Regions from separate parts of the Metabacillus herbersteinensis genome, predicted to be linked through region 2. Evidence: a T-box and tRNA genes for the amino acid it is inferred to sense, from the RefSeq annotation. Region 2 holds a T-box; the other holds one or more tRNA genes.
What was found. A T-box is a leader RNA that pairs with one kind of tRNA and senses whether it is charged. The one in region 2 lies ahead of trpS (tryptophan--tRNA ligase), so its partner is inferred to be a tRNA-Trp.
Positions count from the first base shown of each region.

Region 1: it encodes a tRNA-Trp, which carries the amino acid that the T-box ahead of trpS (tryptophan--tRNA ligase) is inferred to sense. The anticodon was not compared.

Region 1 covers NZ_JBHLVO010000008.1:152,707-167,832, forward strand. Annotated here, with positions in the region: gene ACFFIX_RS12100 (glycoside hydrolase family 13 protein) at 1-866, opposite strand, end outside; gene ACFFIX_RS12105 (carbohydrate ABC transporter permease) at 893-1,711, opposite strand; gene ACFFIX_RS12110 (carbohydrate ABC transporter permease) at 1,714-2,577, opposite strand; gene ACFFIX_RS12115 (ABC transporter substrate-binding protein) at 2,642-3,877, opposite strand; gene ACFFIX_RS12120 (LacI family DNA-binding transcriptional regulator) at 4,009-5,016, opposite strand; gene yhbH (sporulation protein YhbH) at 5,188-6,357, opposite strand; gene ACFFIX_RS12130 (hypothetical protein) at 6,610-6,774, opposite strand; gene ACFFIX_RS12135 (ATP-dependent protease PrkA) at 6,871-8,766, opposite strand; gene trmL (tRNA (uridine(34)/cytosine(34)/5-carboxymethylaminomethyluridine(34)-2'-O)-methyltransferase TrmL) at 9,170-9,643, opposite strand; gene ACFFIX_RS12145 (amidase domain-containing protein) at 9,688-10,575, opposite strand; gene queG (tRNA epoxyqueuosine(34) reductase QueG) at 10,897-12,033, opposite strand; gene ACFFIX_RS12155 (B3/B4 domain-containing protein) at 12,111-12,776, shown strand; tRNA gene ACFFIX_RS12160 (tRNA-Gly) at 12,842-12,915, opposite strand; tRNA gene ACFFIX_RS12165 (tRNA-Leu) at 13,035-13,115, opposite strand; tRNA gene ACFFIX_RS12170 (tRNA-Leu) at 13,126-13,214, opposite strand; tRNA gene ACFFIX_RS12175 (tRNA-Cys) at 13,263-13,336, opposite strand; tRNA gene ACFFIX_RS12180 (tRNA-Gly) at 13,347-13,421, opposite strand; tRNA gene ACFFIX_RS12185 (tRNA-Gln) at 13,485-13,559, opposite strand; tRNA gene ACFFIX_RS12190 (tRNA-His) at 13,726-13,801, opposite strand; tRNA gene ACFFIX_RS12195 (tRNA-Trp) at 13,816-13,889, opposite strand; tRNA gene ACFFIX_RS12200 (tRNA-Tyr) at 13,904-13,987, opposite strand; tRNA gene ACFFIX_RS12205 (tRNA-Thr) at 14,003-14,075, opposite strand; tRNA gene ACFFIX_RS12210 (tRNA-Phe) at 14,090-14,165, opposite strand; tRNA gene ACFFIX_RS12215 (tRNA-Asp) at 14,354-14,429, opposite strand; tRNA gene ACFFIX_RS12220 (tRNA-Met) at 14,563-14,639, opposite strand; tRNA gene ACFFIX_RS12225 (tRNA-Val) at 14,655-14,730, opposite strand; tRNA gene ACFFIX_RS12230 (tRNA-Glu) at 14,776-14,850, opposite strand; tRNA gene ACFFIX_RS12235 (tRNA-Ser) at 14,877-14,968, opposite strand; tRNA gene ACFFIX_RS12240 (tRNA-Asn) at 14,973-15,047, opposite strand; rRNA gene rrf (5S ribosomal RNA) at 15,061-15,126, opposite strand, start outside.
Region 2 covers NZ_JBHLVO010000007.1:110,330-125,455, forward strand. Annotated here, with positions in the region: gene ACFFIX_RS11055 (oligopeptide ABC transporter ATP-binding protein OppF) at 1-908, opposite strand, end outside; gene ACFFIX_RS11060 (ABC transporter ATP-binding protein) at 909-1,952, opposite strand; gene opp3C (oligopeptide ABC transporter permease) at 1,973-3,007, opposite strand; gene opp3b (oligopeptide ABC transporter permease) at 3,007-3,936, opposite strand; gene ACFFIX_RS11075 (peptide ABC transporter substrate-binding protein) at 4,079-5,782, opposite strand; gene ACFFIX_RS11080 (DUF3899 domain-containing protein) at 6,188-6,547, shown strand; T-box leader at 6,595-6,804, shown strand; gene trpS (tryptophan--tRNA ligase) at 7,026-8,015, shown strand; gene ACFFIX_RS11090 (hypothetical protein) at 8,164-8,454, shown strand; gene ACFFIX_RS11095 (YjbA family protein) at 8,598-9,350, opposite strand; gene opp4C (oligopeptide ABC transporter permease) at 9,533-10,438, opposite strand; gene opp4B (oligopeptide ABC transporter permease) at 10,457-11,422, opposite strand; gene opp4A (oligopeptide ABC transporter substrate-binding protein) at 11,466-13,199, opposite strand; gene ACFFIX_RS11115 (ABC transporter ATP-binding protein) at 13,257-14,252, opposite strand; gene ACFFIX_RS11120 (ABC transporter ATP-binding protein) at 14,258-15,126, opposite strand, start outside.

The sequences.
Region 1 (15,126 bases), on a different contig from region 2:
GAATCAAGGTCCATATGCTCAAAAGTAAACACCATATTCAATTCTTCCCGATCATCACCTGTATACAGTTTTGCATCATCTACAGTTGCACCGGGCATTTCACCTACAGTAATGATGTCATATTTAGATAGCACTTCTTGATTCATTTCATAGAGAAATTCATGAATACGAGGTCCATTCATAAAATACTCTCCACCTGAAACATACTGCTTACCTTCTTGGTTAGGAGCATCTGGTAACCCAGGAACCTTGGAAATAAAGTTAATAACATCCATTCGGAAACCGTCTATTCCTTTATCAAGCCACCATGTCATCATTTTATAAACTTCATTACGAAGTTCTGGGCTTTCCCAATTCAAATCTGGTTGCTTTTTGCTAAAGATGTGCAAAAAGTACTCTTCAGTTGCTTGATCATATTCCCACACCGAGCCACTAAAAGCTGACTCCCAGTTATTTGGTTCAACACCATCTTTCCCAGGTCTCCAAACGTAATAATCACGATATGGATTGTCCTTGGATTTTCTTGATTCAGCAAACCACGCATGTTCATCTGAAGAATGATTAACGACTAAATCCATAATCAACTTCATGCCACGTGCATGAACTTCCGCTAAAAGCTCTTCCCAATCCTTCATGGTTCCGAACTCATCCATGATATTTTGATAATCGCTGATATCGTAGCCATTGTCATCGTTAGGTGATTGATAAACTGGAGAAAGCCAAATGACGTCGATCCCTAATTCCTTTAGGTAATCTAACTTTTCGGTAATTCCTTTTAAATCACCAATTCCATCACCATTACTGTCATTAAAGCTCCTAGGATATATTTGATAAATAACACTTTCTTTCCACCAGGTCTTATTCATGCTGACTCACTCCTATAGAAGTTTTATTACTTAATTGAACCTTTCATAACCCCGCTAATAACCCATTTCTGTGCAAAAATGTAAACAATGATCATTGGAGCTAGAGCCATTAAATAAGAAGCAAAGGCTAAATTATAATCCGTACTGAACTGAGATTGGAAGATATATTGTACCAAAGGTAGTGTAGCCATATCTCTGTCACTTAATAGAACAAGAGGAAGCATGAAATCATTCCAAGCACCTAAACATGTGATGATTGCAACAGTTGCATTCATTGGCGCGAGCAAAGGGAAAATTACTTTCCAAAAAACACCCCATGTACTTGCCCCATCCATCACCGCTGCTTCTTCAAGCTCTTTTGGTATTGAGCGTATATAACCTACATAAATGAAAACGTTAAATGACAAGTTAAATACAATATAAAGAATAATTAAACCTACGAGGTTGTCCATTCCCCATGCACTTGTTTGTTTTACAATTGGGAGCATGATAATTGGAAACGGAATAAACATTGCACTAACGAAGTAATAAAATAAAAATTTATAGAACCTTTTGTGCATATTCCGAGCGATTGCATACGAAACTAATGAACTCGTAAGAACCGTAAAGATGACAACGAAGACTGTAACAAACGCACTATTTCCTAAGGCGTTAAAGAAATTTGTCATTTCAATTGCTTGTGTAAAGTTATCAAGTGACCATGACTTTGGCAAAGCGAGCAGATTTCCAGCCATTTCTTGAGGTGTTTTAAACGCAATCGTTATCGTTAAATACATTGGCACTAAGATAAATAATGTTCCTAAAATTAGAAGAGTGGTAACTGACCAATTATTTTTTTTGTTAATCATTAGTTTTCCACCTCTCTTTTTTCTAGGATTCTAAGCTGCACAATAGAAATAACGACGATAACGATAAAGTAAATAACCGCATTTGCTGATTGATAAGCAAATTGTCCACCTTCAAATCCACCACGATAAATGAGTAATGAAATTGATTCAGTCGATGTACCTGGACCTCCGCCAGTTAAAGAGACAATCTGATCAAATACCATTAAGAAGCCCTTCATCGCTAAAACCATGTTAATTGTGAAGAATGGTGCAATTAATGGAAAGGTAATCTTCCAGAATTTTGTCCACTGATTAGCTCCATCAATACTTGCTGCTTCATATAAATCTTCAGAAATCGTCACTAGTCCCGCTAGATAGAGGATTGTATTAAAGGCGATTGCCTGCCAAACAGCTACAATAACAATCCCAATCCAAGCAAGGTCAGGATCACCCAAGATATTTCTAGACAGTGCATCAACACCTAAGGTTTCGCCAATGCCAGGTAAGAAGTGTGTGAAAATAAAATTGAAGATAAATCCGACAATTAAAATACTTAAAATATAAGGTAAAAAGTAAATTGCACGGAGTGTCTTCTGAAATTTAATTTTTGAATTCAGCCCCATTGCCACTAATAAACTAAAAATGTTCACGAGAATTGTTGAAAGTATCGCAAACTTGAATGTAAAGCCATAGGCATCCAATGCACGATCATCTTTAAACACATTTATATAATTTTTCAAGCCTACCAAGTCCCAATTTCCGTACCCTTTCCAATTTGTAAAGCTATAAAAAATCCCTTGAAGTGCAGGGTAAGTATGAAAAATAAAGAAAAGGATGAAAGCAGGTATCGCAATGATTAAGTATGTTTTATTTTTCTTATTCATCTTTAGGTTCTCTCCTTTTAAGAAGAATAGGGCACCTTATTAGGATGCCCGCATTCTATATAGATTAGCGATTTTGTACTTTTTCCCACTCATTGTCCATTTTCTTTAAGAAAGCTTCTTTATCTTTTTTGTTTAGGAATTCTTGTACAATATTTTCAGCGCCCATTCCTGCTGGATAGTAATGATCCGGGAAGCTTGTAATTGTTCCTGTTTCAAAGTTTTCTTTAATTCCTTCAAACACTGGATCTTCTTGGAATACACCTTCAATTGCTGAAAAAGCCTTTTGTTCATCGATATATCGTTTTGCTGTTTCTTCATTCATCATAAATTCAATAAACTTTATAGCTTCTTCTTTATGTTCAGTATCCTCATTAATTGTAAGCAACACATCTACACCAGATACAAGTTTGTTTTGTGCTGGATCATTTGTAACAGGCATAGTGAATACTCCAAGCTCTGCGTCAGGATTTGCTTTTAAAATTTCAGGAATTGCCCAGTTACCCTGGATATACATAACCCCTTCACCTTGAGCAAACTTATTGTTTCCATCACCGTAAGCTACACCCATATTATCTTTGTGACCATATTCTACTAGAGTTTGCATTTTGTCAGCTACTTCATCATAGCTGTCTACGAATGTAGCTTCACCAGCATTTTTCTTTTCTGCGAAATCTTCACCAGCGATGTTAGCAGCTAATGAATTCCAAGAAATCATTCCTGTCCAAGCATCTTTAAGCGTAAAGTAAATCGGAATTTCTCCAGCTTCTTTCACTTTATCCAAAACTGCAGTAAACTCATCCCATGTCTTTGGAACTTCTAAGCCAAGCTCTTCAAACTTCTGCTTATTGTAAATCACAGTATTTGCATTTGTAGCGTAAGGAAGACCAAACGTTCCTTCTTCCTCAGGGCCAACTAATCGGCCAATCATGTCTGCATATGAAGGTTGGACTGTTTTAAGTAACTCTGAATCTGAGAAGTCATTCAAAACTCCAGCACGAGCTAATTCGCCATATGTTGCATTCCCTGCAATCGACATTAAGTCAGGCAAATCATTTTTCGTTAAACGCGTCTTTAAAACCGTTTCTGCCTCAGGTGGAGCATCTAACTTAATTTTTATGTCAGGATTTTTCTCTTCAAATTCTTTAATTAATCCTTTGTATGTTTCAATGCTTTCTGCTTTATTAGAGAACAGTTCTAACGTAACCTTACCGTCCGCATCTTCACCAGAACCTGCACAACCAGCTAAAAGTGAAGCACCTAATGATAGACTCAAAATACCCATTGACACTTTTTTAAACATTTAAAATACCCCCTGAATTTAATTTCGTACATTAGTAAGCGTTTACTTGTCAGAAGAAAAAAATTCTAGTTCAATTTAAGAATGAAGCCTCTTAGTAAACGTTTACGTAAAACCCTAAAAAAAATTGAAAACTATAATCTTTCTTTAACAGAATCCCTCTTGATAATACTGTGTGGCATAATTCTACTTTGAACCTGCTCACCAGTTGCAATCATCTCAAATAACATTGATGCTGCTGACTTGCCCATATTATATAGGGGCTGAGCGACAGTTGTAAGCTGCGGGATTGACATTTGAGCAAGCTTTAAATCGTCATAACCCATTACAGAAAAATCGTCTGGAATCTTTATTCCTTTTTGGTGAGCCGTCGTTAACACACCAAGTGCCATTTCATCACTACTCGCAAAAATCGCTGTTACATCTAATTTCTTCACAAGAATCTCATCCATTGCCTCTTGACCGTTATGATAAGCAAACCCATTTGCATTGATAATGTAATCTTCAATAACTGAAATTCCACTATGCTGTAGAGCCTCTTTATAACCTTCTACTCTTGGAATACCTGCTATTAAATCATTACGATCTCCACAAATCATCGCGATCTTTTTATGTCCCTGCTCTATTAAGTAAATAGTTGCAGTATAGGCGGCATGCCGATCATCCACTTTCACATATGGAATTGGGTATTGATAGGAAATTGAAGATAATAGTACGACAGGAATTTTCACATCCTGCATGAATTTATAAAATGGTTCTTTAATCATTTCACTTGCAAACACAATTCCATCGACTCTTTTTTCAGCTAAAACGCGTAAATACTTCATTGTGCGTTCCATACTACTATCAGTCTTACAAACAATCACACTTGATCCATCCTCATGAGCAGCATCCTCAATCCCGCTTAAAACCTCTGCAGAATACATGTTAGATACGTTCGGAAAAATAACACCAATCGTTTGTGTTTTTTTATTGATTAACCCTCGGGCCATACCATTCGGCTGATAACCAATTTCCTCAATGACCTTGAGAACTTTCAGCTTTGTTTCAGGTGTAAAACCAGGTTTATTATTTAAGATTCGAGATACGGTTGCAATTGAGACATTCGCTTTTTTTGCAACATCTTTGATAGTTGGTGTCATATGATCTCCTCGAGTAAACGTTTACTTTTTGTTTACGCTTTCATTATAACTAGGGTTTAATGAATTAGTCAATAGTTTATTTTAAATTTACGAAAACGTTTACTTACTTAGTCTTAAACAAACGTTTATTTAAACATAAATATAGCCCAGCTTATTAGCTGGACTATAACTTCAAGCATACATTTGCTTCTCTTCTTGCCTAAAGAAACTCTTCATCGCTTGGAATACATCGACTTTTTGTTTGAGGATATAATGGCGGAACTTTTCATCATTGATATTTTTGTATGCGGACATTAGCGTTGAGTGACGATTGTACTGATTTACTTCACCGTAACCAAACATATTTGAGACCTTCATGAGCTCTCCAACAAGTTTTACACAGCGAGCATTGTCTGAAGTGAGGTTATCTCCATCTGAGAAATGGAAAGGGTAAATATTAAACCTAGAGGGATGATACTTCTCATCAATTACTTCAAGCGCTTTTCGATATGCCGATGAGCAAATGGTACCTCCACTTTCTCCCTTTGAAAAGAAATCTTCTTCTGTAACAATTTTTGCTTCGGTATGGTGTGCAATAAATTCAATCTCTACGGTTTCATATTTTGTTCGCAAGAATCTTGTCATCCAAAAGAAAAAGCTCCTGGCCATATATTTTTCCCATATACCCATCGAACCACTTGTATCCATCATCGCTATGACGACAGCCTTAGATTCGGGTTTAACAATTTCATTCCATGTTTTGAACTTTAAATCTTCAGGATAAATCGGATGAAAACTTGGGGCGCCTGTCATTGCATTGCGTTTATACGCTGATAACATCGTTCTTTTTTTATCAATATTACCCATTAAGCCAGTTCGTCTAATATCATTAAACTCAATGTCTTCAATAACAATCTCGTCTCTTTCTTTTTGCTGCAGATTTGGGAGTTCCAGTTCACGGAACAACGCTTCTTCCAATTCCATCATGGATACTTCGGCTTCATAATAGTCCTCACCAGCTTGATCACCCGCACCTTGACCTTTGCCTGGTCCTTTCTCTCCTGGTGAACCATCTCTTGCAACAACGTCTCCTACACTACTTTCTCCATCCCCTTGGCCAACATGTTTGTTTTTATCATAATTATAGCGAATTTTATATTCATCTAGTGAGCGAATCGGAATCTTCACAACATCTTTTCCATTCGACATAATAATGCTTTCTTCTGTGATTAAATCTGGAAGATTGTTCCTAATCGCCTCTTGCACCTTTTCTTGATGGCGCACTTGATCATCATGGCCTTTGCGGTGGAGGGACCAATCTTCGTTTGAAATGACAAAGCTGTGCTGATTTTCCTCAGACATTTTCTACCCCCTCCAAACTTTTTTTAAAAAAACATTTCACAATTTACAACTAATAAGCATACACTAACGTGGATGAATAAAATTAAGACATTTGTATCTTCTATTTCTTTGGATTACTTTATCCTATGCGATAGATTCTGTTTATTGACAAAAAATTTCGATAATTAGGCTCTTAAAACAAAAATAAGACAAGTTCCCAATTTATACTATATATTACAAAAGATATTGAAAAAGAAAGCCTCTACGCATTATTTAGCGTGGAGACTTTTCTTGGCTATGTTGCTGTGGGTCAGGACTTTTCCCACTCTTCTCTACTTCTTGATTGGTCTTCATATGTTCCATTACCTTTGAGTGTTTAACAAGATCCTTCATGTTGCGAATCATTGTATTGTCTGGTTGGTTCTTTTCGGGTTTCACTTAAGATCATCTCCTTATCCCTTTTTTACCATTTCCCTTTTCTATCTACATACAAACCTAAAGAGCGTCAGTTTAGTCTGACGCTCTGACTTAAGTCTATCTATTTAATAAACTTCCTACATAACGAAGCAAATCGTTCGCAGATGTTGAGTTATATCCGTGATCATCAATTAAACGTGCAACTACATCATTTATTTTCTTCAAATGCTGTTCATCTGGGGTTTTAGATGATGTCGTAATCTTAACAACATCCTTTAGGTCAGCAAACAACTTCTTTTGTATCGCTTCACGTAAGCGTTCATGCGAGTTATAATCGAAGCGTTTTCCCTTACGAGCATAAGCAGAAATACGAATCAAGATTTCCTCTCGAAAAGCTTTTTTTGCATTTTCAGAGATGCCTATTTGCTCTTCAATTGAACGCATTAGCTTTTCATCCGGACTCATTTCTTCACCTGTTAAAAGATCACGAAGCTTATTTTTATTGCAATACGCTTCAACATTATCTAAATAATTATCCATTAACGTTTTAGCAGACTCTTCATACGAATAAACGAACGCTTTCTGTACTTCTTTTTTCGCAATGTCATCATACTGTTTTCTGGCTACAGAAATGAAGTTTAAATATCGCTCACGGTCTTCATTTGAAATTGATGCATGTTGGTTTAATCCTTCTTTTAACGCTCTAAGAACGTCTAGTGCATTAATCGATGGGATTTCTTTTCGAATGATGGTTGAGGAAATTCGGTTTATTACATAACGCGGATCAATTCCGCTCATGCCCTCATCATTGTATTCCTTCCTTAATTCATTCACATCAATTGGATTGAACCCTTCAACACTTTCACCATCATATAGACGCATTTTTTTCACAAGATCAATGTCACCGCGTTTTGGCTCTTTTAAGCGAGTTAAGATCGTAAACATTGCAGCAACCTTTAATGTATGTGGTGCAATATGAACATCTGATACATCACTTTCATTAATCATTTTATCGTAAATCCTTTCTTCCTCAGTAACTCTTAAATTGTAAGGAACAGGCATTACAATAATACGAGAATGAAGCGCTTCATTCTTTTTATTAGAAATAAACGAGCGATACTCAGTTTCATTTGTATGGGCAACAATTAATTCATCTGCAGAAATCAAGGCAAATCTTCCAGCCTTGAAGTTCCCTTCTTGCGTTAATGAAAGTAAGTGCCATAAAAACTTTTCATCGCATTTTAGCATTTCCTGAAATTCCATCATCCCACGATTTGCTTTGTTTAACTCACCATCAAAACGGTACGCTCTTGGATCCGATTCAGAACCGAACTCTGCAATCGTTGAGAAGTCGATGCTACCAGTCAAATCAGCAATGTCCTGTGATTTTGGATCAGAGGGACTAAATGTACCAATACCAACACGCTTATCTTCAGAAAGAAAAATTCGTTCCACTAGTACATCTTCAATTCGACCGCCATACTCCTGCTCGAGTCTCATCAAATTTAAAGGTGACAGATTTCCTTCAATACGAATACCGTACTCTTTGAAAAAATCCTCTCGAAGGTGGATCGGAATTAAATGTAATGGGTCTTCATGCATAGGACATCCTTTAATCGCAAAAACGGCCCCTCTTTCTGATAAAGTGTAGTTCTCTAAACCCCGTTTTAGAATTGTAACAAGCGTTGACTTACCACCACTTACAGGTCCCATTAAAAGGAGAATTCGCTTGCGAACATCAAGCCTTTTTGCAGCTGGATGGAAGTACTCTTCAACTAATCGTTCTAACGCATCTTCTAACCCAAATAATTGATGATCAAAGAACTTATATTTTCTTTTTCCTTCTATTTCTTCAATTCCTGAATCTTTAATCATATTGTAAACCCGTGAATGAGCTGATTGGGCAACCCAAGGCTTTTCTTTTATAATTTCTAAATACTCTCTGAAGGTTCCCTCCCACTTCAGTCGCTGTTCATCTTCTCTGTACATTTCAATTTTCTTTAAGATATCCATAAGGACCTCCCTCATCTTTGGTGATACTTGTGCATGGTTAATACACTTTATGCATGGATGTCCGCTAACATTCTTTTTTAATGTAAAAGCTTTTTGACAAAACCTCGAAATGAAGAGATAAATTTTTAAAAATTAGAGGATATACATTCACTCTTATTTTATATTGAGTTATAATGTAATCAGCGATAAAAGGGTTATGATATACATAAACCCTTTACTATAGAAAAAAATTCTTAACAGAATAGTATTAAGTAGCAGAGGAGGACTATTCATGAGGTTTATTTTAATTTTAGGCGTTTCTTTAGCATTTATAACAGCCATTTTCACTGCTGGATATGATGACAAGCCTAGTGTGAAAAAATAATATAAAAAACGACCTCAACTAAAAAGTTGAGGTCGTTTTTTATTGTAAGCCTGGATATTGTTGTTGTCGCAAGGCTTCATAAATAAGAATAGCTGCTGTGTTTGATAAATTAAGTGAACGTACATTCTCTGTCATTGGTAGGCGTAGGCATCTGTCTGAATTGTTGTGAATAATGTCTTTGGGTAAACCAGTTGTCTCACGACCAAATAAAAAGTAATAATCCTTATCTGGTTCACTATAGTCAAAACTAGTAAAGGTTTTTGTCCCAAATTTTGATAAGTAAAAGAACTCTGCTCCACTGTTTTTTTCAAAAAAATCATCAATTGAATCATAATATACAACTTTTACATGTTCCCAATAATCTAAGCCTGCACGCTTTAACATTTTATCATCTGTAGAAAAGCCTAAAGGCCGGATTAAATGGAGTGTTGTATTAGTTGCAGCACAAGTTCGTGCAATATTTCCCGTATTTGAAGGAATTTGTGGTTGATATAAAACAACATGTATTGCCACTTTTCTCACCTCGTAATTTTTCACTAGCAACTATTATACCACTGTTATTTCTTTGTTGTATCATCAACAATGTGATAAAACTTGTATTTAATATTAGGTGTATATGCTGTCGAGTCTTCGTAGGACCAATAGCGCATCCTGCTATTATAGGATTGCGCATTAACCAGTGGCATATTATTCTGATCCTTCGCCACTACAATCGTCGTGTGATCGTATCTGCCGTCACCTTGAAAATCTAAGCAAATTACATCTCCTGGCATTAGTTCCTCTGCAGTAGAAACTTCCTTTGCACGTAATCCGGTTTTTGAAGAGCCAAGAAATAATCTCATTGAATTTGCGACAGTCCAACTATAACTCCAATCGTTACTCTGCATCCACCAGCCGCTTGATCGATTCGGATAGCCCCTCATAGAAGCATTACCTGCATGCAAACATTGTGAAATAAAGTTGGTGCAATTATCACCGAAATTCTTATACTTTGAGTTATGGCTATTCCACCATCTTTCTGCGTATTGAACAGCTGCCAGTCGATCATAATAAAAAGACGATCTTTCCTCTTTCTCCTCATAGATTTGTTCATCACTAAACATTTTTGTATTCTCTGTTTCCTCATCCTCAACAAGATTGTTTTTATAGATTCTTGCTTTTCTCTTCTCAATTCTTTCTTCAATGAAAAAAATATCGTTTTGTTTATTTAGCCACTTGTAATGACATGTATAAAACACATCTGTTAGTTTCTTCCCGACTTCTTTTGCTTCTTTTATTGAGATTTTAGTATTTCCTTTAACAACCTCAATGTTTCTTTCCTCATTTATGTGTACCTTTCGTTCAAGGGCCTGATAATCTTCGTTGTTTCGACTCATCGGTATCCTTTTTTTATTAATAAGCATTTGAAGTTTCTCTTCATTTAATTCGGTTAGCAGCTTTTTCATCATTTCCCTCCACCACCAATTGTTTAATAGTACACAATATGTTTGTATGGAGAGGATATGAACAAAAGCGCAAGCGCCTTGAACAGCCTTAGGCATAGCATAAGGCGATTATAAACAGAAGGTGTTCTTTGCCTTCAATTTATAATTGACTTATGACCTCGAGGCAGGCAGGGAACGCGACGTCAATCGCCATGACTGCACTAGCACGTCCTGTGCGTCGGGGCTAGGCGCTGAATCTGATGTAAAAACGCACACTTACTCTTTAAATATATAAATTCTGAGTATAAAAAAAGGATGACTATAGTATCATCCCTAGCGTTACTATCTTCTTTCTAATAGCTCTATCCCTTTTTCTATTTCTAGTTTGGCATCATGATCTAACTCGTTTGCAAAAGCTTTCTGTAATTCATCGCTTGCTTCTAGTTCTCCAATCTTCCCGATAGCCCATCCAGCTGTTCCTCTAATCACTGGTCTTGGATCTGTATGCAATAGTTTAATTAAATCGGGGATCGCTGTTGTATCTTTAAAGTGTGCAAGAGCAATGATTGCATTACGTTGGATCGGTTTTTTTCCTCTCCAAGAGCCTGAAACATGACCAAACTTCTCTTTGAACTCTCGATTACTCATCGTTAAAAGGGGTTTAAGCTTCGGCTTTGCAATCTCAGGATCGGGTTCCATTTCTTCATGAAAGTGAAAATCTTTCCCTTTATTTTCGGGACAAACAGTTTGACAAGTGTCACAACCGTATAGTCTGTTTCCAAGTTTAGCGCGATACTGTTCTGGTAGAAACCCTTTTGTTTGCGTCAAAAAAGCAATACATTTAGAAGAGTCAAGCTGCCCACCTTGTACTAGAGCCCCAGTTGGACAGACGTCTACACATTTATTACAGCTTCCACATTGATCTTCCAATGGCTTGTCAGGTAAAAGTGGTAGATTCGTAATGATTTCGCCCAGATAAACATATGAACCAAACTCGGGTGTAATAATCGCACAGTTTTTACCACTCCAGCCTATGCCTGCTCTCTGTGCAACAGCACGGTCAGATAGCTCTCCTGTATCGACCATAGATTTAATTTTAACTTCTGGCACCTTTTCCTTTATATAGGATTCTAGCTTTGACAAGCGATCTCTTAACACAACATGATAATCTTGTCCCCAAGAAGCTCTACAAAATATTCCTCTACGATCAGCTTTGGTGCTTTTTGGTGCAGCTTTCATTTTAGAAGGATAGGCTAAGGCAATCGAAATAATGGACCTTGCTTTCGGTAATAACAAGTCAGGATTAGAACGTTTTTCGAGATCCGACTCTTCAAAACCTGATTGATATCCTAGTCCCTGCTGTACAGTTAATCGCTGTTTTAATTCATCAAAAACAGATGCACTTGCAAACCCAATTTTATCAATACCAATTTCTTTACTATATTGAATAATCTCTTCCTTAAGTTGATAATAGTCCACTCCCAAAGCCCCCTTCTTTAAAGGCCCTCTAAAATATATGGTAAGATAAATAAAATAGTATTTGGAGGGTTAAATTTATGGAAATTAATATAGATTCAGGTCTCAAACAGAAGATTGACAACTTTAAAATAGGTGCAATTTTATACGAAAATATAGAAGTGTCTCACTCACCTCAAATGTTACAAGGTCGCCTCAGACTATTTCAAGAATCCTTATTTTTTGAATATGCTGAAAAAAATGTTACAGATATTCCAAGTGTTAAAGAATGGCGAAATTCATTTAAGCTGGTTGGGGCTGATCCTGCTAGATACCGCCCTTCCAATGAAGCATTGCTTCGCCGCGTTCAAAAACAACAGTATATTAGTAGTATGCACTCAGCTGTTGACTTGAATAATTTCTTATCTCTACAATATCAAATTCCATTAGGCATCTATGATTATAACTTACTCAAAGGTAATATCTTAATAACAATTGGAACTGAATCTGATACATACTTGGCCGTAAATGAACGCGAAGTTAATTTTGAAAACAAGATTCTCTCAAAAGACTCTATAGGAGCTTTCGGAAGTCCATACGTTGATTCTAAGAGAACATCCGTTAACTTCGATACCAAGGACGCACTTCATCTAGTATACCTTCGACCTTCTATGAACAGTGAAGATGCGAAGGATTTATTAGCATCCTTAACAAAAATGTTTCTTCAAATACATGGTGGTGAAGCAACATATAAAGTTATCGAATAAAAAAATAAATAACGCAATGCCCCGTTTTACTAAGAAACGAAACACTGCGTTGATAATAGTATGTATGGAGCGGGTGAAGGGAATCGAACCCTCATCATCAGCTTGGAAGGCTGAGGTTTTACCACTAAACTACACCCGCATATATTGGTTGTTTTGTATTATACCAAGGTCTACGTTAAGAATCAATACTTTGAAAAAAATAGCGAAATTTGTCGAACAAGTAACAAAAATAAAAACAGGGATATCCTGTCATTTTAATACCAGTGGTCGGGATCGAACCGACACTCCAAAGGAACACGATTTTGAGTCGTGCGCGTCTGCCAATTCCGCCACACTGGCCTAATACATATGGTGCCGAGGACCGGAATCGAACCGGTACGGTAGTCACCTACCGCAGGATTTTAAGTCCTGTGCGTCTGCCAGTTCCGCCACCCCGGCTAAGAGGTATAAAAAAAGCATTTCTAGATAACAATTCAATAAATGAATTGGAGGCGACACCCGGATTTGAACCGGGGATAAAGGTTTTGCAGACCTCTGCCTTACCACTTGGCTATGCCGCCAACTAGAAAATGGAGCGGAAGACGAGGTTCGAACTCGCGACCCCCACCTTGGCAAGGTGGTGTTCTACCACTGAACTACTTCCGCATCATTTAATTATATTATACTCTAGCCTATGCTATTAAGGCAAAATTGTTTCTAAAAAAAGATTGGCTGGGCTAGCTGGATTTGAACCAACGCATGTCGCAGTCAAAGTGCGATGCCTTACCGCTTGGCTATAGCCCAATGAATAAGCTTCAAGAAAAAACTTCCTGAGTATGCTTCATGAATAATCGTCGACTACTAAGTAGACGTGATATCTTAGTAAAACCTAATATCATTATAGTAATTGAGTTTAATCCCTCATGCTTAATCAGAAATGAATCAAGATGTTAATACTAGAAATTAAAAATGGGGCGACTGATGGGAATCGAACCCACGAATGCCTGAACCACAATCAGGTGCGTTAACCACTTCGCCACAACCGCCACGAAATTTATATTGGCAGGGGCAGTAGGAATCGAACCCACACTGGAGGTTTTGGAGACCTCTGTTCTACCTTTAAACTATGCCCCTATGTTATATATAGATGGTGGAGGGGGGCAGATTCGAACTGCCGAACCCGAAGGAGCGGATTTACAGTCCGCCGCGTTTAGCCACTTCGCTACCCCTCCATATTAATAAAACAGTGCCGGCAAGAGGACTTGAACCCCCAACCTACTGATTACAAGTCAGTTGCTCTACCAGTTGAGCTACACCGGCTTAATAATATTAAATGGTGGCTCAGGACGGAATCGAACCGCCGACACAAGGATTTTCAGTCCTTTGCTCTACCGACTGAGCTACTGAGCCATTTATTAAAATCGAATAATACTTTGTTTTAAACTTGAAACCTTCGCCCAAATTTCAGGGAGCTTAACCAAGTAGCAGCTCAATTTGTGCGCTGATGCTTTGCTTTGTAGCTTACTCGAACGTGCTCTACCGACTGAGCTACTGAGCCATTTTTATAAATCGTAATTTAGTTTCTAAATAAAAAAATATGGCGGTCCCGACGGGAATCGAACCCGCGATCTCCTGCGTGACAAGCAGGCATGTTAACCGCTACACCACGGAACCGTAAATTTACGATAAGCTTCGATCTCTTCGTCAGCTTCACTCATTCAGATCCTCGTACAAACAACGTACGCTCCGGTCTTCACTCGTTTTGCTTCCTCGACCTTCTCGCTTCTCCTGAATTTTCATTTTTAATTGGTTGCGGGGGCAGGATTTGAACCTGCGACCTTCGGGTTATGAGCCCGACGAGCTACCGAACTGCTCCACCCCGCGATAATATTATTAAAATGGTGGAGGATGACGGGATCGAACCGCCGACCCTCTGCTTGTAAGGCAGATGCTCTCCCAGCTGAGCTAATCCTCCAAAGTACTTAATTCATATTAACATACATTGAATCTTTATAAAAGTTGGTGACCCATACGGGATTCGAACCCGTGTTACCGCCGTGAAAGGGCGGTGTCTTAACCGCTTGACCAATGGGCCATAAAATCAATCTATGAATAAAGTAGTGGCGGAGAGCAAGGGATTTGAACCCTTGAGACAGCGTTAACCGCCTACACGATTTCCAATCGTGCTCCTTCGGCCACTCGGACAGCTCTCCATAATGGCTCCGCAGGCAGGACTCGAACCTGCGACCGATCGGTTAACAGCCGATAGCTCTACCACTGAGCTACTGCGGAATAATATAAAATTGCCCGGCAATGTCCTACTCTCACAGGGGGAGACCCCCAACTACCATCGGCGCTGAAGAGCTTAACT
Region 2 (15,126 bases):
TCTGTTTCAGAACACATAACAAAGTGACCTGGTTTTACTTCACGGAACTGCGGCTCTTCACCTGGTTTGTAATTGTGCTGATCTGGGTCATATGTTTTTCTTACACGCGTTCTCTCATAGTCCGGGTCTGGAAGAGGAATCGCTGAAAGCAATGATTGGGTATAAGGATGAATTGGATTTCTGTATAATTCATCAGCATTTGCCAGTTCCACTAGCTTTCCATAATACATAACGCCAATACGATCACTAATATATTTAACCATAGACAAATCATGGGCAATAAACAGGTAGGTTAATCCTTTTTCTTTTTGCAGCTTTCTCATTAGGTTAACAACCTGTGCTTGAATAGATACATCTAAAGCTGAAATTGGCTCATCGGCAATGATAAACTTTGGCTCAACAGCTAATGCACGCGCAATTCCGATACGTTGACGTTGCCCACCACTAAATTCATGTGGATAACGATTCGCGTGCTCACGATTTAAACCAACTGTTTCAAGCAGTTCAACCACTCTATCCATTCTCTCTTTGTTGTTTTTAGCAAGACCGTGAATGTCGATACCTTCTGCGATCAGATCCGATACTTTCATTCTTGGATTAAGTGAAGCATATGGATCTTGGAAAATCATTTGCATTTTACGATTGAATTTTTTCAAATCCGAACGTGATTTCTTCCCATGGACGTTCTCACCATCAAAAAGTACTTCTCCACCTGTTGCATCGTAAAGACGAATAATTGTACGTCCTGTTGTTGATTTTCCACAACCAGATTCTCCAACTAATCCTAATGTTTCACCACGATAAATATCAAAGGAAATATCATCAACTGCTTTCACTTCATTTGGTTTCCCAATATTAAAATGTTGCTTTAAATTTTTAATTTCTAAAAGTTTTTCTCTTTGTGTCATCTATTTCCCCTCCTTTATTTCAGGGAATTTACGTCTGCGTTTTTTAACTGCCTCTGGTGGCTCTACTTTAGGTGCATCTGGATGTAGTAACCAGGTTGCGGCATAGTGCGTGTCAGAAACTTTAAACATTGGAGGTTGTTTCTCCAAGTCAATTTGCATCGCATACTCATTACGAGGTGCAAATGCATCACCTTTAGGAGGGTATAAAAGGTCAGGTGGTGTGCCAGGAATCGCATATAATTCAGAGTCCTCTGAGTCAAGACTTGGCATTGAGCTTATTAGGCCCCAAGTATATGGATGTTGCGGGTTATAAAAGACTTCATCCACTGTTCCAGTTTCTACAATTTTCCCACCATACATAACCGCAACTCTGTCAGCAACATTTGCGACAACTCCAAGGTCATGGGTGATAAAGATAATCGAAGTATCAATCTTCTTTTGCAGATCTTTCATCAGTTCCAAGATTTGCGCTTGAATGGTAACATCCAAAGCAGTTGTTGGTTCGTCAGCGATCAAAACTTTTGGGTTGCATGCTAATGCAATTGCAATAACAACCCTTTGTCTCATCCCACCTGAAAACTGATGCGGATATTGATTAAATCGAGCTTCAGGTTGTGGAATACCTACTAATCTTAATAAATCGATTGCACGCTCTTTTGCAGCAGACTTACTCAAGTTTTGGTGCTTAATAATTGGTTCCATGATTTGCTTTCCGATTTTCATAGTTGGATTTAACGATGTCATTGGATCTTGAAAAATCATCGAGATATCTTTACCACGAATTTTTTGCATCGCACTGTTTGAAAGCTTTGCGATATCTTTTCCGTCAAAAAGAATTTGTCCTTCTTTAATCTCGGAGTTAGATTCAGGTAACAGCTTCATAATAGATTTTGTCGTAACTGATTTACCAGAGCCTGATTCCCCAACTATTGCTAACGTTTCACCTTTGTATAAATCAAAATTAACCCCTCGTATTGCTTGTACTTCCCCAGCAAACGTATGGAAAGAAATGTGTAAGTCTTTCACTTCTAATATTTTTTCCATTATCTATTCACCTACCTTTTCTAGTCACGCATTTTCGGATCTAATGCATCGCGAAGTCCATCTGCAATCATATTAAAGCAAATCATAATTAAACTAATAACGATTGCTGGATAAACCATTTGATATGGATATAAACGCAGCGTTTTAAAGCCATCATCGATTAAAGTCCCTAATGAAGCCAGTGGTGCTTGTAATCCTAGTCCAATAAAGCTTAAGAAGGCTTCGAAGAAAATAGCACTTGGTATCGTAAACATCGTGTTAATGATAATTACTCCAACTAAATTTGGAATCAAGCGCTTCCACATAATTCTCCGGTCAGTTGAACCTAAAGTCCTCGATGCTAAAACAAACTCTTGACTTTTCAGTTTAAGAACTTGTCCGCGTACAACCCTTGCCATACCAACCCAACCTGTAATTGTTAAGGCAACCGTTATCGACAGAATTCCGGGATCCAAAATAATAATCATTAAAATAACGACTATCAAGTTCGGAATACCAACTAATATTTCTATTATACGCTGCAACACATTATCAACACGGCCACCATAGTATGCTGAAATTGCCCCGTATGCAACACCAATCACCATATCAATAAAGGCTGCTAAAAATGCAATATATAAGGAAACTTGTGTGCCCTTCCATACACGAGAGAACAAGTCACGTCCTAAGTAATCTGTACCAAACCAATAGTATGTGCCAGCTTCAACATTCTTTGTTTCATAAACATCGTACGTTTTACCACTACGGTTTTCTAAAGTACCGTCAAATGGGAGCCAACTAACGTTTTCTAGAGCTTGAACCTTAGGAGGTAGATTTGAATACTTAGCGATTCCTAAATTAGGGTCGTGCCCACTCATATACGGGCCTACTAGAGCCATTATTGTTAAAAAAACTAACAGATAAAGACTGACAACTGCTGCCTTATTTTTTCTTACACGTAGCCAGGCATCTTGCCAATAGCTAAGACTGGGTTTCGAAATTTCTTCACTCTTATCTGAGTCAATTTTTGCGGGTACAAACATATCTTTATTGACGCTTTCATTATTTTGTGTCATTATTCTTTCCCTCCCGCCAAACGAATCCGCGGATCAATGATTCCATAGAGAATATCCACGACTAGAACAATTGCAACAAATAGAAAAGCAAAAAGAAGTGTTACACCCATAATAACAGGATAGTCATTTACGTTAATTGATTTAACGAATTGCTCTCCCAAACCAGGTATACCAAAGATTTTTTCAATGACAAGTGAACCTGTCATTAAACTAACGGTTAAAGGTCCTAAAACAGTAATAACTGGAATTAAAGCATTACGTAATGCATGTTTGAATGCTACATCGAAGGAGCTAGCTCCTTTTGCTCTTGCTAGTGTGATGTAATCAGACCCAAGTACTTCAATTAATTCAGTTCTTACAAAACGAGCAGCAATTGAGATTGGGAACATAGCTAATGCAATTGTCGGCAATATGCTATACTCAGGTCCTCTCCAGAATGCTACTGGCAACCAGCCTAATTTAACTCCAATATAGTATTGTAGCAATCCTGCGAAAACGAAGGATGGAATGGATTTACCGATTACTGCAATAAAAGTGGATGTATAGTCTACCCACGTGTTTTGTCTTAGCGCAGCAACAACTCCTAGTACAATTCCTATAATAGTACCAAAAAACATTGCTTGAAAACCTAGAATGGCCGAGGGACCGATACGATCTGCAATAATATCAGTAACTGGTGTGTTATTAAACTGAAATGAAATTCCTAGATCTCCTTTAATCAAGTTAACCATATAGTTCATATATTGTACTGGTACTGGCTCACCCAAACCGTACTTATCTTTCATAATCGTTAGCTGAGCTTCTGACAACTTAGCTGCATTTGAAAAAGGAGTACCGGGAATAACCTTCATGAGGAAAAAAGTAAAAGTGGCAATTAAAGCTAGAGTTAAGATCATGTAAAAAATTCGTTTTGATAAATATTTGACCATATGAGTTGCACCTCCTATGTTATTTTTAATTTTCAACATATTTCGACAATTATTCTACAGGGAAAAAGAGAGTATATTCCTACAATATACTCTCTTCCCTATTTGGTTATTATACCGATTTCGACTCACTTCGTAAATATACTTACTCAGCGTCTGTAATTTCAATCCACTTGTAGCTAAATTCTGCACCTACGTTGTGGTAAGTGAAGCCTTTAACTTTAGGGCTAATTAAGATACTTGAAGAACGTTGGTACACAGGCGCAAGCGCTGCATCGTCTTCTAGTAATACTCTTTCAGCTTCCTGTAGAGCTGCAAAACGTTCTTCAGGCTTATCAGCTAAAGTAGATTGTGAATCTTTAAGCAACTTATCATAAGTTTCGCTAGAATAAGCCATTTTGTTATTACCACCATCTGTGATCCAAAGATCAGAGAAAGAAATTGCATCTAGATAATCAGGACCCCAACCAGCGAATTGAAGATCGTAATCCATTTTAACGTCTCTATCTAAACGTACTGAGAAAGGAACGCTTTCTACTTTAATAGTAAGTCCTGGTAGATTTGCTTCTAATTGGCTACGGATGTACTCATCAGTTTTCTTAGATGTTTCAGTATCTCCACCTAAGTAAACTAGTTCAACTGAATCCTTGCCAATTTCTTTTAAGCCTTGCTCCCATAATTTCTTCGCTTCTTCAGCATTAAACTCTAAGAAATCTCCATTAACTTCACGGAAATCCTTACCGTCTGGACCAGAAACGAAATCTTTAGGTACAGCATAATTAGCAGGAAGTGAACCGTTGTTTAAAATGCTGTCTGTTAAATCTTGTTTGTTAAAGCCAGTCGCAAGTGCACGACGGATGTTTTCGTTTTTAAGTGCTTCGTTTTGTTGGTTCATTTTGATCCAGAAAATAGTTGGTTCTAAGTAATTTAAAAGGTTTGGATCTCCTTCATATTGTGGAACAATATCAGAAGCAAGCTTTCCAGTTATGTCAGCTTCACCAGTTTCAAAAGCATTTGCAGATGCTTGTGGATCTTTTAAAACGTTATATTGGATTTTTTCTAATTTTACAGTTTCAGCATCCCAATAGTCAGCGTTTTTCTCATAAGTCCATTCAGTAGCAGTAGTACCGCCCCAATTAGTTAATGTGAAAGGACCATTGTATACTAAGTTCTCGTGAGTCGCTGCGTAATTTTCACCTTGTTCTTCAACAAACTTTTGGTTTTGTGGATAGAATGTACCGAATGCCATTAATGATTCAAAGAATGGAATTGGTTTTACAAGTGTAACTTCAAGAGTTTTGTCATCTAGTGCTTTAACTCCTAAAGTGTTTAGATCATAGTCTTTTTTAGCTGCAGCTGCTTCTGTAATTTCAGTTGCACCAGCAATTTTACCATTCATCATGTAAGGACCATATGGTGATGCAGTTTCTGGATCGATTGCACGTTGCCATGCATAAACGAAATCATTTGCTGTTACAGGGTCACCATTAGACCATTTAGCTTCTCTTAATTTAATTGTGTAAACGGTTCCATCTTCGTTAGCTTCAGCTGAACCTTCAGCCATACCAGGAATTGCTTCTTGGTTCTGGTCTAAACGGTATAAGCCTTCCATTGCGTTGTTTAACGCTGTGAAACTTACAGCATCTTGTGCCATAACGCTATCCATTGATGGAATTTCAGATGCTTCTAAAACCTTCAATTCTTGTGGTACTGATGCTTGTTCTTCAGTAGCAGTATCATCACCGCCACCTTCTTCTTCTGAAGTATCTCCGCCACCATTGCATGCTGCTAAGAACATACTAAGTACTAGAGAAAGTGCTAAAAGTAGAAAAAATTTCGACTTTTTCACAAGTAGACCCCCCTTATATTTTTTAATAATTCTTACATAGGTTATTATACAAGTATTCGGACTATTATGCATTCACTTTTTTTACGAAAGTTTACACAAATGTAATAAAACCAGGCTATTTATGTCGTTAAATAGTAAAATAGCCCTATAAAATTTAATGGATATTTCAGTTATATTTCACCCCTTTAACGCATTAATTACTATCATAAAAAAGTTTGTAAAATTTTTAAAGCTACTGTAATGTTGTTCTTCCTCCCCTTTATGCACTTAATATGAATGTTCTATATATTTCATCAAAAAGAAACATTCTTACATTACATATTTTGAAAACTCTTCTATATTTGTGGTAGACAATACATTTGCTATAATTGAGAACAGGATATTATATAGAAAAGAGTGATCACTTTGCTTTCCAAAAACTCGATTATAGGGTTTATTATGTCTCTTGTTGCAACAATCTTCCTATCATTTATTATTTACCAAGAGTTAAAACTATTGTATTTTATAAATATTTCATTTTTAATCACGATCACTTGTCTGTTTATTTCATTGTTAACGCTAACGGTTAAAGCAGGTTTTTTTGACGGGATTTCCTATGGATTTAGAAGAATGTTTGTCTCAAAGGGTACGGAATTATCTAAAGATGAGGTTGAGGAGATGAAACCCGTATCAGAGCTTATTTCGTTTGATTTCTCTCCCCTTCTTTTCACAGGTCTAGCGTTGGGATTAGTAATGTTAATTGGACTTTATTTCTATTACGTATAATCAGATTGCATTTTGTCTGCTTCTTTCATATAATTAAAAAATCATATGATAACTCGTTGACGAAGAATAGTACACATAGTCGTTATTTTAAGAGAGCCTGTGGATGGTGGAAACAGGTAATAGCTTATGTGGAATGGACTTCTGAGAATCTGTATTGAACTTAAGTACGTACAGACGTGCTCCTACGTTATAGGATAATGAAGTGATTTCTTTCTTTAGAAATAATTAGGGTGGCACCGCGGTCCATCGTCCCTAGCAATAGGTACGAGTGGGCCTTTTTGTGTGGGAAAAACAAAAGCGCAAGCGCCTTGGTCAGCCTTAGGCATAGCATAAGGCGATTCTAAATTGAAGGCGTTCTTTGCCTTCAATTTAGAATTGACTTATGACCTCGAGGGGCTAGGCGCTGTAGCTGGATGCAGAAATGCTATCCAAAGTTCAAAAATATTTTAAATTCTTATACGATTTGGAGTGAATAACAGTGAAAACAATCTTTTCTGGCATTCAGCCTAGTGGTTCGGTTACATTAGGAAATTACATTGGAGCACTAAAACAGTTTATTGACTTACAGCAGGATTACAACTGCTACTTTTGCATCGTGGATCAACATGCAATCACAGTTTCACAGGATCGCTTACAGTTACGCAAAAACATCCGAAGTCTAGCTGCTCTTTATCTAGCGGTAGGATTAGACCCTGAAAAAGCAACACTATTCATTCAATCTGAAGTTCCAGCACATGCTCAAGCAGGCTGGATGTTACAATGTGTTGCATATATTGGAGAGCTTGAGAGAATGACACAGTATAAGGATAAGTCAGCAGGTAAGGAAGCCGTTTCAGCCGGTTTGCTCACATACCCTCCTTTAATGGCTGCAGATATACTTCTTTATGGAACAGATCTAGTTCCAGTTGGGGAGGATCAAAAACAGCATATTGAACTTACCCGCGATATAGCCGAAAGGTTTAACAAAAAATTCAATGACATCTTTACAATCCCAGAAGTCCGAATTCCGAAGGTCGGCGCCCGTATCATGTCTTTAACTGAACCAACAAAAAAAATGAGTAAGTCAGATCCTAACCTTAAATCTTTTATTACATTATTAGATGATCCAAAAACAATAGAAAAGAAAATTAAGAGTGCTGTTACCGATTCGGATGGTATTGTTAAGTTTGATAAGGAAAATAAACCTGGGGTCTCAAATTTACTTTCTATCTACTCTATTTTTACAAACGAATCGATTGAAGAGCTTGAAAATAAGTATGAAGGAAAAGGCTATGGAGACTTTAAAGCAGATCTTGCAGATGTTGTTGTTAACACATTAACTCCTATCCAAGAACGCTATAAGGAACTGATGGAATCAGAAGAGCTCGACCAAATTCTAGACCGAGGTGCTGAAAAAGCAAATGCAGCGGCCAATAAAATGGTTAAGAAAATGGAGAATGCGATGGGGCTAGGTAGGAAAAAGCGATAATAAAACTTCATATTAACTCTAACCTCCACTAAGAGTATCCTTTAAAATGCATTTTCATTTAAAGGATACTCTTTTGTATTGCTGCTGAAAAATAGGACATTGTGATATACTAATTTTGTAAGTTAATGACGAAAAAGGAGGGAGAACAATGGAGGAAAAATTAGATCTAATTTTAAATGAGCTGAAAATAATTAAAGATTCTCAGACAGAAGTGAAAGCAGATTTAGAAGGGTTGAAGGAAAAACAGCAAGAAATGAAGTATATTCTTGATGCTGTGAGAGAAAATCAAGATGTAAGTAACGCTAAGAATGAAGCTTTAGAAGGAATACAGGATCGTCAAGACCGTATTATTGCACAACTCACGTACAGATATTTTGATCACGATTCAGATATAAAAGACTTGAAACGTGAAATACATCAAATAAAAGTCCAAAGTTAACCTCCTAGTTACTACCTACAACTCTGTCCCTTCTGCATCTTCAATGAAATACTACCAATGTCAGAAATGATTTATTGCATATAAAAGCGACGTGATAGTGTGAAATCACGTCGCTTTTCCTGGTACTTAACTTGTCCACTTTTTTAATTAACCTTCGACTCGTGTTCCATTTCCCATAGCTTTTCGAAGAAGGGTTGTCCCTTAATTAGGTGTTCACAGAGCTGCAAATGCTTTGGACTCCAGCCTTGAAGAGTTTCTTCATATAGCTTTTGCCAAACAGCATCAAATTCTCTTGATTGAATTTGTTCGTACATCATCGGATTCCATTCTGTATACCAGTACTTTACTTCTGCTGCATTTTTTGTTGATTGAAGCTGATCTAATGCCATAAATAAAAGCTGTTTAAGTTGACGTTCTTTTCTTGTTAACCCTCTAACGTGTTCAGGTGATAGAGACAGGATATGATAATCTTTCTCTGATTCATTGCTCGAGTACTCGACTGAATACTCTTCAGGTTCCACGTCCTTTACCATCTCAAAAACTAACTGTTCTTGACGAGGAATAATTCGACTTTTGCGGATTGGAATTGTATAACCAATTGTATCGACGGCTATGATTCCATGTCCATCTGTCACAACAAAACAATAATCAAGCTGAATTCGTTCGTGGTTTTTACGTATGTACGATTTCTGAAAAATATCTTTTAATAAACTTGGTGGCAACTCAGCTAAATCATTTTCAATGTAAGAAAATAAAAGAGTGTTTACTTTAATCAATGGAACTTGATCAAAGAGCTCGACACTATCGTCTTTTCTCCATTCATGAAAATGACATACGTTGTAACCATTTTCCTCGCCTTCAAACCAATTTACCCAAACATCATGAAGAAATAACATTTTTACATCCCTCACTTCAGGACCTTTTGTCAATCAGTATAGGCAGAAGGTAGAGAGTTTATTCCAATAAATTCAGATTTTGGAATGAATATAAAATTAGTTGGACATACCGTCATTTCTTATTACAGCTACTAATAGATTCTAGTAATAGAAAAAACCCATCACAGACGTGACAGATTTTCTTATCGATAAGATTTTGGATTGAGTGCATCCTTTAATCCTTCGCCTATAAAGTTAATAGCCAAAATAGTAAACGTGATCATACCTGCAGGCGGCATCCACATCCAAATCTTGTCTCTTAATACATCTGATTGTCTTGCCTCAGATAGCATATTGCCCCAAGTCGGTATGTCAGCCGTTACACCAAAGCCTATAAAACTTAATCCAGACTCGATCACAATCATAATCGCAAGAATGAGAGTAGCTTGTACGATAATCGTTGAGCTAACATTTGGAAGAATATGTTTTATGATCACCTTTGATGGACTACAACCACTTGATACCGCTGCAAGAACGTATTCATTTTCTTTTTCAGACAAAATCTTACTTCTTACAATACGTGCAACTCCACCCCAGCTTAAAAAACTAATCACACTAATTAATGTCCATACTCCGGACACTTTACCTATTAAAATTGTGTTAATAACAATAACAAATGGTATAAAAGGAAAAAGAAGAACAAAGTCAGTAAATCTCATTAACATATTATCGATGATGCCACCGAAGTAACCCGCGATCGCTCCAACAATCGTTCCTATGATTGTAATGAGTAGCATACATGAAATCCCGATCAATAAGGAAGTCCTACCACCATGTAATAACCTCGTAAATACATCTCTACCATTTGAATCTGTTCCTAACCAATTTTCACTAGAAGGTTCCAACGTAATTTTTAAAAAATCAACCCTAGTAATATCATGTGTCGTAATATATGGAGCTAATATACTTGCAAATGATACGATAAGTAGGAAAATCAGACTGATCATTGCCAATTTATTTTTTAAAAATTTACGTTTAGCTATCGACCACGGAGAGGCACTCTTTGTTTTAACATTTGTTTGTACTTGCTTATTGCGAACGACTTCCATTATACCTGCTCCTTTCTCTTAGTCTATACGGATACGGGGATCAACAACTCCATACAAAAGATCAGCAACCAAGTTTCCTACCAAGGTTAATACTGAAAATAGCATTGTTAGTGACATCATCACTGAATAATCCCTTGTCTCGACAGATTGTAAAAATAAGAGTCCAATACCAGGATACGTGAAGATCGTTTCTGTTATAAAAGCTCCACTTACTAACGTAACTAAGTCGAACCCTAAATACGTAATAATTGGGATCATCGAGTTTCGTAAAATATGTTTATTGTAAATCAAAGATTCCTTCGTTCCCTTTGCACGGGCAGTTCGAACATAATCTTTGCGTGAATTTTCGATAATATCATTTCTTAAAAATTGAGCATACTGTGCGGTTGAGAGTAATCCTAATACAAGTGCTGGTAGTAATACATGATGGACTCTGCTCACGTAATATTCAAATGTTCCCTTTTCTAAGCCTACCTCTACAGAACCACTAAATGGAAATAAGTCGAGTTGAAAAGAAAAGAAATAGATTGCTAAAATACCAGCTACAAACGAAGGAATTGCCAAGCCTAGATAGTTATAAGTTGCAACAAGGTTATCACCGAGCGTATACGGTCTTCTCCCCGAATACATGCCCATAAAAAATGCTAGTAAATACGTAATTACAATAGATGTAATTGCAAGAAACAATGTATTTGGTAATCTTTCTACAATTAGTTCAGCGGTTGGCATTTTGTGTGTTGTTGATTTTCCAAAATCACCTTGAACAAAGCCTGTTATCCATTCCCAATACTGAATATGAATTGGATCATTGTATCCTAACTTCTCTCTCATCTCCTCAATATACTGAGGATTCGTATTCGATGGATCGATCTCCCCCCCAAAGGGGTCCCCTGGCATTAATTTAGCCAGGGCGAATACTACGAAAGAGATAAGGAGTAACATCGGTATCATGCCTAATAGTCTGCGAAGTGAATACTGTAGCATAGAGCACTCTCCTTACCCGTAGATATTGCAAAATTTAAGATACTTACTCTGTTACAGTCCACTCATGAACATTGTTTAATGAAGTTAATGCATTCACATGAACACCTTGAAGACGTTTGTTCACTGCATATAAATCCATGTTCTCCCATAAAGGAAGTGCTAGTAAATTTTCGTTGAAATGCTTTTGCCAATCAACGAATGCTTTTTCACGGTATGCTTGATCAAATGCTGCATCACTCTTCGTGTCTGCAATTAATTTGTCGCCTTCTTCATCAACGTAACGACCATAGTTCCATTCAAAGTGAGATCCCCATAATGCTTCTGGATCTGGATCAGCACCTGTTGACCAAGAACCAAAGAATGCTTCAAGCGCTTTATCATCATTGTCTTTCATTTCATTGTAAAGGTTAAATTCAATTAATTGACCTGTTGCAAGCTCTGTTTTCACACCGATATCATTCCAATTTTGCATAATTGCTTTAGAACGACCTTCAAATGTAGCTGGACCAGCGTAGTGTCCAAAAGAAATCTTGAACTCTTTGCCTTCTGGATCTTCAACAAATCCATCACCATTTGTGTCTTCATAGCCAGCTGTCGCTAATAGTTCTTTCGCTTTTTCTGGGCTATATTCATATCCATTTAATTCAGAAGGATCAGCAGATGCCCAAAATGTACTTGGGATAACAGTATTTGCAACTGATCCTTTTCCAGATAAGAAGGCTTTGATTAAAGCTTCACGATCAATTGCGTGTAAAAGTGCTTGACGAAGTTCTTTTGATTCGAATTTATCGTTATCAGCTACACTTTTACCTGCTTCTTTATCACGGCTACCAAAACGAAGTCCGATATACGAATACGCAACACCGTTTGTTTCTTCAACTGTAACATTTTCTAATCCACCAATTTGCTCCAAGTCTGCTGGACGAATAGACATTAAGTCAATTTCACCTTTTTCAAATGCACCTGCAGTTAGAGATGGATCAATAACCTTTACAACAACTCCATCAAGTTTCGGAGCACCCTGCCAATAATCATCAAAACGCTCAAGCTCAACATATTCCCCAGCTACTAGGTTTTTAAATTTAAAAGGTCCTAAGCCAACTGGATTTTTTCTAACAGGATCTGATTCCATTAAGTCTTTAACAGCAATTCCCTCATAAGCCTTCTGAGGCATTGGGGTTGGCCATAAATTTTCTAAGTTATTAATCTTCTTTTCTGCAAATGTAATCTTCACATTATAATCATCGATTACTTCAACACCTGAAATTTTTTCAGCTTTACCATCCTTAACGTCCTGTGCACCTTTGATGCCTTGAACGTAATTGTAACGTGGACCTGCATAGTCAGGATGCGCTAACGTTTCAAGTGCAAACACCCAGTCGTTTACAGTTAAAGTCTCACCGTTATGCCACTTAACACCTTCTTTAAGAGTAAACGTGTAAGTTAAGTTGTCTTCACTAATTTCCCAAGAAGCTAAATGTGGCTCATATACTAAGTCATCATTAACTGTATAAATATTGTCAGCAGTAAAAGATTGGATATCACTGTCTACTATACTTCCAGAGAATGCTGGATCAAAGATTCCTTCTGGTGCTGTATCTACTGCATATGTTACTGTTCCACCTTCAACTGGTTTGGCTGTTTCTTCTGTTGCTGGAGTTTCATCATCTTTTGTACCCGCGTCTTCTGTGGCTGTCTCTTTACCACCGCTACATGCAGCTAGAAACATTGACATGACTAGCATAAGCATTACTGCCCAAAGTACCGACTTTTTCATCTTTTTCCCCCCATTTTTTAAGTTAATGAAACTAAGTATGTTAACAAGGCAGCCATTTTAGGTATGTAAATGGCAAGCGACTCTATGCCCTTTTTTCACCTCCTTTAAAATTGGTTTTGTTTTCGAACACTCATCCATTGCATGTGAGCATCTTGGATGGAAAGGACATCCTGTCGGAGGATTTGCTGGGCTTGGCACATCACCTTGCAAGACGATGCGATCCTTCCTCTTCTTCGGATCTGGTTCAGGAATCGCCGAAATTAGTGCTTGTGTGTACGGATGAAGTGGCTCTGCATAAATACTCTCTTTATCGGCAATTTCCACCATATTTCCTAAGTACATTACTCCAATTCGATCACTCATATGCTTCACAACACTCAAATCATGAGCAATGAACAGAAACGTTAAATCAAAGTCTTTTTGAAGATCTTTTAATAGATTAAGAACTTGAGATTGTACAGACACGTCAAGAGCAGAAACTGGTTCATCTGCAATAATTAGCTTTGGCCTGAGTGCTAGTGCACGAGCAATTCCAATTCTTTGACGCTGTCCACCTGAAAATTCGTGCGCATATTTGTAATACGCATCTTCAGGTAATCCTACTTTTTCTAGTAGATCTAGGACCTCAGCTTTTAACTCTTTTTTTGTTTTTTTTAAGTAATTTCGAATCGGTTCTGATACAATGTCACCAACCATTTGCATTGGGTTTAAGGAAGCATATGGATCTTGGAAAACCATTTGCATGTCCTTTCGGATGTCTCTTAAAGATTTTCCAGTAACATTTGTAACATCTTTTCCGTCAAAGACGATCTTTCCATCCGTCGGTGCGAGTAACCTCATAATTGTTCGACCTGTTGTAGACTTACCACACCCTGATTCACCAACTAGTCCAAGAGTTTCACCATATTTTATTTCAAATGATAGATCATCGACCGCTTTGACTTGACCGATCGTTCTTTGTAAAAAACCACCTTTAATTGGATAGTACGTTTTTAAGTTATTCACTTCTAATAGTAGTGATTGATTTTTTGCTAGGGTTGTAGTTTCACTCATTCTCGTTACCTCACACTCTCTTTAGGATAGCTTTGTTCGTATAACAGGCAGGAAACATCGTGTCCGTCTGATAAAGAACCTAGCTGCGGAGTAATGTGTTTACATTCTTCTTTTGCCTGTGGACAGCGGTCTACAAATCGACAACCATGCTCAGGCATATTTTTAAGTGAAGGAACAATTCCTTTGATTGTTGCTAAGCGTTCTTCTTTTTCATCCAGCTTAGGAATCGATCCGAGCAATAATTGAGTATATGGATGCTTCGGGTGATAGAAAAGAGTTTCTACATCGGTTTGTTCGACGATATTCCCTGCGTACATTACGATAACTTCATCACATGTTTCAGCGACAACTCCCAAATCATGTGTAATTAAGATAATCGACATTTCGTTCGTTTCTTGAATTTCTTTAAGAAGCTCTAGAATCTGGGCTTGTACGGTTACATCAAGTGCTGTCGTCGGCTCATCGGCAATCAGTAACTTCGGCTGACAAGCGATGGCGATGGCGATCATCACCCTTTGTCTCATACCACCTGAAAGTTGATGAGGGTATTCATCAATGATTTTTTCGGGCCTAGAAATACCAACGCTTTTTAATAAAGCAATACTTTTGGATTTTGCTTCCTTTTTTGAGATTTTCATGTGATTGAACATCGTTTCTTGAATTTGGAACCCAATTGTAAAAACCGGGTTCAAAGATGTCATTGGTTCTTGGAAAATCATACTGATCTCTTTGCCACGGATTTTGTTCATTTCTTTTTCAGATAAGTTCTCAAGATTTCTTCCTTCAAACTTAACTTCACCATTCGTAATCTCACCAATTCCCTTTGGTAACAGCTTCATGATTGACAGAGACATCACACTTTTCCCGCAGCCTG